3 regions of the Lysinibacillus capsici genome follow, and region 3 is predicted to be linked to each of the others. Evidence: riboswitches for the same ligand, from Rfam matches in the RefSeq annotation. Region 3 holds a riboswitch; each other region holds the start of a gene.
What was found. Region 3 has a riboswitch for thiamine pyrophosphate ahead of LCP48_RS12570 (ABC transporter substrate-binding protein). Riboswitches for the same ligand answer to the same signal wherever they lie in the genome.

Region 1: linked by a shared signal. The riboswitch ahead of thiT (energy-coupled thiamine transporter ThiT) and the one ahead of LCP48_RS12570 (ABC transporter substrate-binding protein) in region 3 are both predicted to bind thiamine pyrophosphate.
Region 2: linked by a shared signal. The riboswitch ahead of thiC (phosphomethylpyrimidine synthase ThiC) and the one ahead of LCP48_RS12570 (ABC transporter substrate-binding protein) in region 3 are both predicted to bind thiamine pyrophosphate.

Annotation. Positions count from the first base shown of each region.
Region 1 covers NZ_CP084108.1:4,030,352-4,033,634, forward strand. The annotation lists gene LCP48_RS20015 (hypothetical protein) at 1-346, shown strand, start outside; gene map (type I methionyl aminopeptidase) at 376-1,131, opposite strand; gene thiT (energy-coupled thiamine transporter ThiT) at 1,294-1,854, opposite strand; TPP riboswitch at 1,989-2,096, opposite strand; gene LCP48_RS20030 (magnetosome magnetite crystal formation protein family) at 2,222-2,545, shown strand; gene LCP48_RS23390 (hypothetical protein) at 2,601-2,723, shown strand; gene LCP48_RS20035 (AAA family ATPase) at 2,764-3,283, opposite strand, start outside.
Region 2 covers NZ_CP084108.1:316,653-319,935, reverse strand. The annotation lists gene thiC (phosphomethylpyrimidine synthase ThiC) at 1-1,293, opposite strand, end outside; TPP riboswitch at 1,434-1,548, opposite strand; gene LCP48_RS01555 (AEC family transporter) at 1,609-2,538, opposite strand; gene LCP48_RS01550 (methyl-accepting chemotaxis protein) at 2,650-3,283, opposite strand, start outside.
Region 3 covers NZ_CP084108.1:2,554,648-2,557,930, reverse strand. The annotation lists gene parC (DNA topoisomerase IV subunit A) at 1-1,398, shown strand, start outside; TPP riboswitch at 1,507-1,617, shown strand; gene LCP48_RS12570 (ABC transporter substrate-binding protein) at 1,773-2,768, shown strand; gene LCP48_RS12565 (thiamine-binding protein) at 2,770-3,060, shown strand; gene LCP48_RS12560 (ABC transporter permease) at 3,060-3,283, shown strand, end outside.

The sequences.
Region 1 (3,283 bases), 1.5 Mb from region 3:
ATCCTTGTTTGGTCGTATTCCTTTCTCTATTTATTTAGCATGGATGACATTTATTTTTATCACAAATACAAGCTTTACGTTAACGGCTTATGGTTGGAACGGCTTTGGTCTTAGTACGCCTCTTTGGGCAGTGATTTTACTTACTTTAGGAGGAGCCATTGCGCTACATATCCGTTTCCATCACTTTGATGTTATGTATCCAAGTGTTTTTATTTGGGCTTATATTGGAATCGCCATACATAATGGTTTTGATGAGCTACTTGTCACTACAGCCGCTTTATTTTTATGCGGTGTTCTCTTTGTTGGCATTTTATTTATTAAAAAAAATCCTGCCTACCAAAAATAATTTGGTTAGCAGGATTTTTTCATTGCATCCTATTCTTCGTCTAATGACGTTAAGATAATTGGTTTATCTTTTGTTACAATGACTGAATGTTCGATTTGAGCTACAAGTGATTTATCAGGCGTCACGAATGTCCAACCATCACCTGCTTCTACGATATGCTCTGCATTTGCTGAGATAAATGGCTCAACCGCAAGGACCATACCTTCTTTCATAATAGTAGAATCCCATGCATCGTAATAATTTAAAATATGGTTTGGTTCATCATGTAAAGATTGACCTAAGCCATGACCTGTTAAATTCATAATAACAGTTAACCCATTAGCATTTGCCTCGCGTTCAACAGCTTTACCAATTTGATTTAATTTAGATCCAGCCTTTACTTTTGTCATTGCTCGATCAAAGGCACTTTTAGCAACACGGCAAAGCTTTTCTTTGTCCTCATAGCCATCACCCACAACAAATGAAATACCTGTGTCAGCAAAATAGCCATTTAAAGAGCCAGAAACATCAATATTTACGATATCTCCTTCTTGAATAACACGCTTTCCTGGAATACCATGTGCTACTTCTTCATTGACACTAATACATGTATACCCTGGAAAATCATATTCTCCCTTTGGTCCTGAAATAGCGCCAGCCTCTGCAAACATGCGACCAGCAATTTCATCAAGCTCAAGTGTTGTAACTCCTGGCTTTGTTGCAGCTTTCATCGCTTCACGAATTTCAGCACAAATGCGTCCTATTTTTTTAAAAGCTTCAATCTCTTCTTGCGTTTTTACAATCATGTATAACGTCCCTTTCATCTATTATCTATTCTTTAATATAACATAACTTTTTATGGGTATAACGATAAACGCTTTAAATATTGTATGCTTTCCTACTTTGCAAAGTGCTAAAAGAGCTATTCACGATAAAAAAGTCCCTCCACTCACGTGAAGGGACTAGCATTAAGCTTTTCTTTGCATTAATTGTGGAGCGGCTGTGAATAAAAGAACACCAACGATCGCCGTTAAAATGGTTGCTGGTAGCATATATGTACCATTGTAGATGATGGAATAGATCCATGCATTTTGGTCACCCGCATATTCGGCAAAAAATACCGCACCAGCAATTGTATGTGCTGTGTATCGTAAGAAGCCTGCGAAAACGGTACCTATGATTATATAAAGTGCCATTTTTGTTTTGTTCATATGTTTAGCAGCGTCTAACACTGGTCCACGTACAACCGCCGCTAATCCTACAACAGTAAAAGCAACGCCATAATCCAGGAATCCTTGTAGCCAATGCACAATCGTAGCACCAAACATGGTTTGCATTACACCTACGAGTAATCCAGTTGTTAGCCCAGCTACTAAGCCCCAGCGAAATGCTATTAACATAATTGGTACCATAACAAGACTAACTGAGCCGCCTTGTGCCCATACTTTAAAGGAAACCTGATCCAGTACGAGACCAATCGCTGCAAAAATCGCAATCTCCACTAGCATTAATAGTCTTTTTTTGTCCATACATATTCTCTCCTTTGTTCCGATGTAGGATACAAGAGCAGGAATAGAAAAGCGCTGATATGTCTCTTTCTGACACCTTTTTTCCTTTAAGGACGAAAAAACGATGTCAGGACAGAGCCTCACATCGTACAAGTGTCGGTTTCTATCCACATCCCTACGCAAGCATTAACTTACAGGTTCGAAGAGTCAAGGCATTACGTGCCCAGTCTCAGCTGACATCATCAGCTCCCCTTGTGGTCGTTACATCTGAATTTATTTGAACAATCTCATTGTACGCAAAGGATTGAAGGATTACAACCTTCCATACATCATTTTTTTGAAACTTTGCTGTTTTTCATGCGTAAATATTTAAAAAGGAGGTACAACTATGGAGAATCAAAAAATTTTAGCTGCCTTTAGTTATCTTAGTATTTTCTTCGCCCCTTTTATCGTTCCATTAATTGTATATTTCGTGACAAAAGACAGTGATGTAAAAAGCCATTCGATTCGTGCACTTGTCTCTCATTTAATACCTTTTGTTTTTGGCATTCTATTCTTTATTGTCTTTGTTTTTTCTACATTTAGTTTAGATCCAACCTCCAATAACAAGACGGTGATGATTATTTGGTTTGCTTCATTCGCCATCTATGCCCTCGTCTCACTCGGTATTGTGATTTGGAATATAATTCAGGCTGTTCGTGTTATCCGTTAATGTTTTATTTTTAAGAGAAACAGGTAGTAGTAATTGTAAAAGGAGCTGTTTTGGGATGAAAGTATCAAACGTTGTAAAAACTGCCGTTAAGTTAGCACCTATTGTTATTCCTATCGTAAAAAAAGTAATGGCTGCAAAAAAGGGCACAACGCCTACAACCACAACCCGAAAAAAATAAAACGAAGGCGTATTCCTTTTAGAGGAAATACGCCTTCGTTTTATTTCACTTCAAAATGGGTTTGACTATGGCCATTTAATGTTTTTTCCACATGTAAAACTGCTGGCATCGCGGATTTCAATTCAGGCACATGCGAAATAACGCCAATCATACGACCAGAATCCTGCAAATCAATTAATGTATCGATTGCTTTATTTAGTGATTCCTCATCGAGCGAGCCAAAGCCCTCATCAATAAACATCGTTTCAATATGAATATTACCTTGGTAGCTTTGAATCACATCTGCCATCCCCAATGCAAGGCTCAACGAAGCATTAAATTTTTCGCCACCTGATAAAGTTTTGACATCTCGTAATTGATCTGTAAAAGCATCATAAACATCAAGACCAAGGCCACTTTGCTTCGCATGCTTTTCTAATCTATCTGAACGTCTAAGCTCAAATTGACCGTTTGATAAATGATACAGACGTATATTGGCAGCTTCTGTAATTTGATCTAAGTAGTTAATTTGTATATAACGCTCAAAGGATAGCTTTTTCGAGTTTTGTCCATTTAATAAT
Region 2 (3,283 bases), 2.2 Mb from region 3:
TGGAGCAATATCTGTTGTGAGTGGTCCTAATGTATAGAAGGGCGCTTCCTTACAAACCTCTAATTGCTTGTCCATGTTTTCTTTAATCAGATGCATTGGTACATGACCTGGTCCTTCAACCATCACCTGAACGTCATGCTGCCAAGCAATTTGTGTTAGCTCGCCTAGTGTTTCAAGCTCTGCAAATTGTGCCTCATCATTGGCATCTGCAATTGAGCCGGGGCGTAAACCATCACCTAAGGAAAAAGCAACATCATAAGCTTTCATAATTTCACAGATTTCCTCAAAGTGTGTATACAGGAAATTCTCTTGATGATGATATAAACACCACTGTGCCATGATAGAGCCCCCTCGAGATACAATACCTGTCACACGATTTGCTGTTAGTGGTACATAGCGTAAAAGGACACCTGCATGAATGGTGAAGTAATCCACACCCTGCTCAGCTTGTTCAATGAGAGTATCACGATAAACCTCCCACGTTAAATCCTCTGCTACACCATTTACCTTTTCTAAAGCCTGATAAATTGGCACTGTTCCCACTGGCACTGCAGCATTTCGAATAATCCATTCTCTAGTTGTATGAATATGTTTACCAGTCGATAGATCCATAATATTATCTGCGCCCCATCGAGTTGCCCAGGTCATTTTCTCAACTTCTTCTGCAATGGAAGAAGATACAGCAGAATTCCCGATATTCGCATTGATCTTTACATGAAAATTACGCCCAATAATCATTGGCTCTGCCTCAGGGTGATTAATATTAGAAGGCATTATAGCTCGTCCAGCTGCAATTTCTGAACGTACAAATTCAGGATTCATATTTTCACGAATCGCTACAAACTCCATTTCAGGCGTTATAATCCCCTTTCGTGCATAGTGAAGCTGTGTCACATTTTTACCTTTTTTAGCACGCAAAGGCTTTCTCGCCAACTCAGGGAAGACATTTTCTTGAATACGCGGGTCATCAACATGACGAAAGCCATTATCCTCCGGTTTAATGGAGCGTCCCTCATATGCTTCTACATCCCCTCGCTCTTGAATCCATGCATTTCGTAAGGCAGGTAAACCTTTCGTAATATCTACTTGGTAGGCTGGATCTGTATAGGGCCCACTCGTATCATATACTCGAATAGGAGCATTTTCTTCATTTCCAAAACTGCCTGTTGTCGGACTTAATGCAATTTCTCGCATAGGTACTAGAATATCTGGGCGTGATCCTTCCACATATACTTTTTTACTTCCTTCAAAGCTAGACATAATGGTAATATTCTTTTCACTAATTGCTGACATGAGCTACTTCTCTCCCTTAAATTTATTTTAATCTAAGGACCGATTCTAGCTCACCCCAACAATCCAAAAAATAAAGGCCGAATCCAAAATAATTATTTGGATCCGGCCACGAATGTAAAGGTCTATTGATTGCATACTCTGCAATAGCTTCTTAACTTTCCCACGCTGGTATGAGCCAGATCAGGTCCAAAGGGTCAAGAAACTTTGTAGCGTTCCCCTCTCAGCCTGACTCATCAGACTCCCCTAGTTAATACTATTTAGTTTGATGCTAGTGTAGCAGATAATACTAAGAGATGGAAGTTATTTTTTATCTTACTAGGTAAATAATACTTCCGCAAAATAGATCACAATGGTTACCGTTATACAGCTTACAATGGTTGAAAATAAAACAGCTTGCGCGGCTGTTGCTGATTCTACATCATATTCCAATGCTAGAATAGAACTATTACGGGATGTTGGAAAGGCACTAGCTATAAACAGTGATTGTGCGACGACTCCATCTAATCCCAATATATAAATAATGGCTAATGCAACAGATGGTCCAATAATTAATCGCGTAAAACAGCTGATAAAGACAGTTTTATTAAACATTGATTTCATCTCTAGTTGTGATAATTGCGCACCTAAAGTAATTAAGGCCACAGCAATAAATCCATCTGCTACATGTTCTACTGGAATTTTGATAAACTGTGGAATACCGATATCAAAATAATTCATAGCGACACCAATAATCAGCGCATGAATAATAGGCATTCTAAAGAAATCCTTGATGATTGTCATACCTGACTTTGTAGAAGAAATTAAATTGTATAAACCATATGTGTACGTAGTCATATTTTGAAAGATTACGAGCATGACCTGAATGGCTACTCCAATAGGTTGCGTGGCAAATATCATTTGAGCCACCGGAATACCGTAATTGCCCGAGTTAATAAGCACCACACTATTTTTAAAGACAGCTGCCTCTGTTCTAGCTAAACCTAGCCCTTTTGCCATAAAATGACTGAGTAACATTTGACTACCAATAAAGAGTACAATAAATAATCCGACCTCTCCCAGTACCGATAACTCCACATGTGTTTCATATAAATTTACAAAAACAGCTGCCGGCATAAAGCAATATGTAATAAGCTGAGACAATGCTTTTAAATTAAAGCGAAATTTCTTTTGTAGGATAGCGCCTATTACAAGTAACACTAAAATAGGTACAACAATTTGAAAGAAAATCATTCCGAGATACATCATATCAATGTCCCCCTCTCAGTGTGAATAGTAGTGTTGAATTCCTTCTAGGTCAATTTCGCTGACTTTCACAATAAAAGAAGACTGCCTCTATATTGAAGGCAGCCTTTGCTTTTAAACAAGCTTAAATCGATTTACAACTTCTTGTAGCTCGTTTGAAATATCGTTCATATTTTGAATAGACTCTGCTACTTTTTGTAATTCTGCTTGTTGATCCATTGCAGAAGCACTTACTTGTTCCGCAGAGGCTGCTGTTTGCTCTGAAATAGCCGAAATACTTTGGATCGCCATGATTGCCTGATTTTTATGCTCTAACATGCTAGATAGTTTATTCATTAATTCACTAATAGAATTTGCAATTGAACCTGACAAGTCACTGCTATCTTTAAATGCTAGTTGCGTGCTTTGTACTGACTCATTTTGAGATTGCATTAAATCTGCATTAGATGCAATCACAGCAACTGTCTGCTGAGAATTTTCAAGAATGCTTTCTACTGTACTCTTAATAATTTCTGTTTCATTTTTAGATTGTTCTGCTAGCTTTCTAACTTCCTCTGCAACTACAGCAAATCCTTTACCATGCTCACCAGCACGTGCAGCCTCAATACTTGCATTTAAAGCTAGCAGATTAGTCTGCTCGGTAATGCTTTGGATCGAAGCAATAATCTGATTAATATTGGCAATATTAGAAGCTAATGATTCCATTTGCTGCTGGATACGCCCATTCATTTCATTTGTCTCCATATTA
Region 3 (3,283 bases):
TTGCTAGATGCGTATATTGCCCATCAAAAAGAAGTGGTAACAAACCGTTCCATTTATGATTTGCAAAAGGCAAAGGACCGTTCTCATATTGTAGATGGATTAATTAAAGCTCTTTCTATTTTAGATGAAGTCATTGCGACGATTCGTTCTTCTAATGATAAGAAGGATGCAAAGCTTAATTTACAAGAGAAGTTTGATTTTACAGAAGTACAGGCAGAGGCTATTGTAAGCCTGCAATTATATCGATTAACGAATACGGATATTACAGAGCTTCGTCAGGAACAGGACGAGTTAGATAAGTTAATTGCGAAGCTAGAGGGGATTCTACAAAGTGAGGCTAAACTTGTGCGTGTTATTAAACAAGAGCTGCTTGATATTAAGAAACGCTTTACAGAGCCTCGCCGCTCGAAGATTGAGCAAGAAATTGAAGAAATTAAAATTACATTGGATGTCCTTGTGCCAAGTGAGGAGGTTGTCGTAACAGTAACGAAGGATGGTTATATTAAACGCACATCCACACGTTCTCATGCCGCTTCAAATGGGCAAGATTTTGCCATGAAGGATTCAGATTATTTATTGTATGAAGCAAACTTAAATACACAGCACCATCTATTGCTGTTCACAAATCGAGGCAATTATATTTATCAGCCTGTTCATGAGCTGCCTGATATACGCTGGAAGGATCTCGGCCAGCATATTTCAAGTATTGTCCCAACAGGGGAAGATGAATCGATTATTGCGGTTTATGGCTTCGAAACATTTGAACAGCCAAATACGTATGTCTTCACAGCCACAAAAGATGGTCAAATTAAGCGCTCACCACTCGCAGACTATGCAGTGACACGTTATTCAAAGCCTATTAAAACGATGAACGTCAAGGCTGGTGATGCGATGATCTATGCCTCGTTTGTAACAGATGGCGTGGAGCTGATGCTCACAACGGATACAGCCTATGCGATTCGTTTCCCAATGGAGGAACTACCTGTGACAGGTGTGAAAACAGGCGGTGTGAAAGGGATCACACTAAAAGATGGAGAAGCCTTAGTTGGCGTCAATGTATTACAGCCTGATGTTACCCAATATGTAGTGATTGTGACACAGCGTGGGGCCGTGAAGAAAATGAATGTCGCTGAAGTTGAAGTAGCAGGTCGTGCAAAACGTGGACTAAAAGTATTAACGGAGTTAAAAGCTAACCCTCACCGAATTGTGGCAGTTGTTCAAGCAACAGACGGGGAGCAGGTTGTGATTGAAACTGAAAAAGGTGTTCAAGAGGTGATAGACGTGCAAGCATTGTCTCGTGCGGATCGCCATTCCAACGGTTCATTTAAAGTGGATATTGCAACAGATGGGGCAATCTCTCATGTTGTCACAGCCAAAAAAGAACAGAAACCAAGCTAAAAGAATGCCCAGTCTCTTAGGAGTGCTGGGCTTTAAGCTCTTTTCAAAAATAGCACCTTGTCATTTAAGTGAAACTATGGGTATAATAATCATCGAAAAGTTCATAGCGAAAGAATGTAGGGGGGCTAGTAATTGCTAGCTGAGATTGTGTCCGAAAGACGCTGACCCTTTGAACCTGATTTGGCTCGTACCAGCGTAGGGAACATCTATTCAAAAAAGCAAAGTTTTGAAGATTGATTGCGATACGTCTGGGAGGAATCCTAGGCGTTTTTTTATGTTTCGAGCAACAACTTGCCAACATTGTATATACGCTTTCTTTTGGTGACAACATTCATTCATGAACACTTTCATATTACAAACTGGGAGGCTTTTGCATGAAGAAATGGTTATTTATTTTAATGGTAGCACTATTAACATTAGCAGGCTGTAGTGACAAGGAGGATAAGCAGGCTGTTGACAAGCTGAAAAAGGTGTCTGTGGTACTGGATTGGACGCCGAATACAAATCATACAGGACTATATGTTGCGAAAAAACTCGGTTATTTTGAGGAACAGGGCTTAGATGTTGATATTATTATGCCTGGTGAGGCGGGCGCAGATCAGCTTGTTGCTTCTGGCAAGGCAGATTTTGGCGTGAGCTATCAGGAAGGCATAACACAGGCACGAGTACAGAATGTGCCGCTGGTCTCAATCGCAGCAATTATACAGCATAATACATCTGGCTTTGCTTCTATTGCTTCAAAGGGCATTACATCGCCAAAGGATTTTGAAGGTAAAACCTATGGTGGTTGGGGTTCGCCATCAGAGCAAGCCGTCTTACAATCACTCATGCAAAAAGAAAAGGCAGATATTAATAAGCTAGATATTGTCAATGCAGGGGATTTAGATTTCTTCACAATGATGGAAAAAGACATTGATTTTGCTTGGATTTATTATGCATGGACTGGTATTGAGGCTGAGCTACGTGGGGAAAAGATTAATATGCTATATCTTACAGAGTATAGTGATCAATTAGATTATTATACGCCCGTTTTAGCTACAAATGAAAAAATGATACAGGACAACCCCGATGTAGTCAAAGCCTTTGTGGCAGCGGCAGCGAAGGGCTATGAATACGCAATTGAAAACCCAAGTGAAGCGGCGGATATTTTAATCGAAGCGGCCCCTGATTTAGATAAAGCGTTAGTGCATAAAAGTCAGGAATGGCTGGCTGATAAATACCAGGATGATGCCAAGCAATGGGGAGAGCAAAAGCTTTCTGTGTGGGAAAATTATGCGAAATGGATGTCTAGCAATCAAGTACTAGAGGGCGAATTTGATGCGAAAAAAGCCTTTACTAATGAGTTCTTACCTAAAAAGGAGGCCAAATAAGATGGCAAATTCATTAATCAGTGTACAAATCATTCCGAAGACAGAGAAATATGAAGATGTTATACCGTATGTAGATGCAGCAATTGCGGTGATCGATGCTTCTGGGGTGAAATATGAGGTACATCCATTGGAAACAACGATGGAAGGTGAGCTTTCAACATTGCTCCAAATCATTGAAAAAATGAACGAGAAGATGATCGAGCTTGGTGCCATCAATGTCATTACACAAGTGAAAATTTTATATCAGCCAACGGGTATTACGATGGATACATTAACGGAGAAATATCAGTAATGAAACGTGCATTACAGAAGGGAAGGACGATAATTTTTATCGCCTTCCTCTTATTCATATGGGAACTAATCGTGCGGTTCGCTGAAGTTCCTCATTGGTTATTACCCGCACCAAGTAGTATTTTATCGGAGGCCATCCAGTCGTATCAAACCTTTCTACCACATGCATTTGCTACGGTACAGCTAGCTCTACTAGGTTTGGCCATTGGCATCGCTTGTGGGCT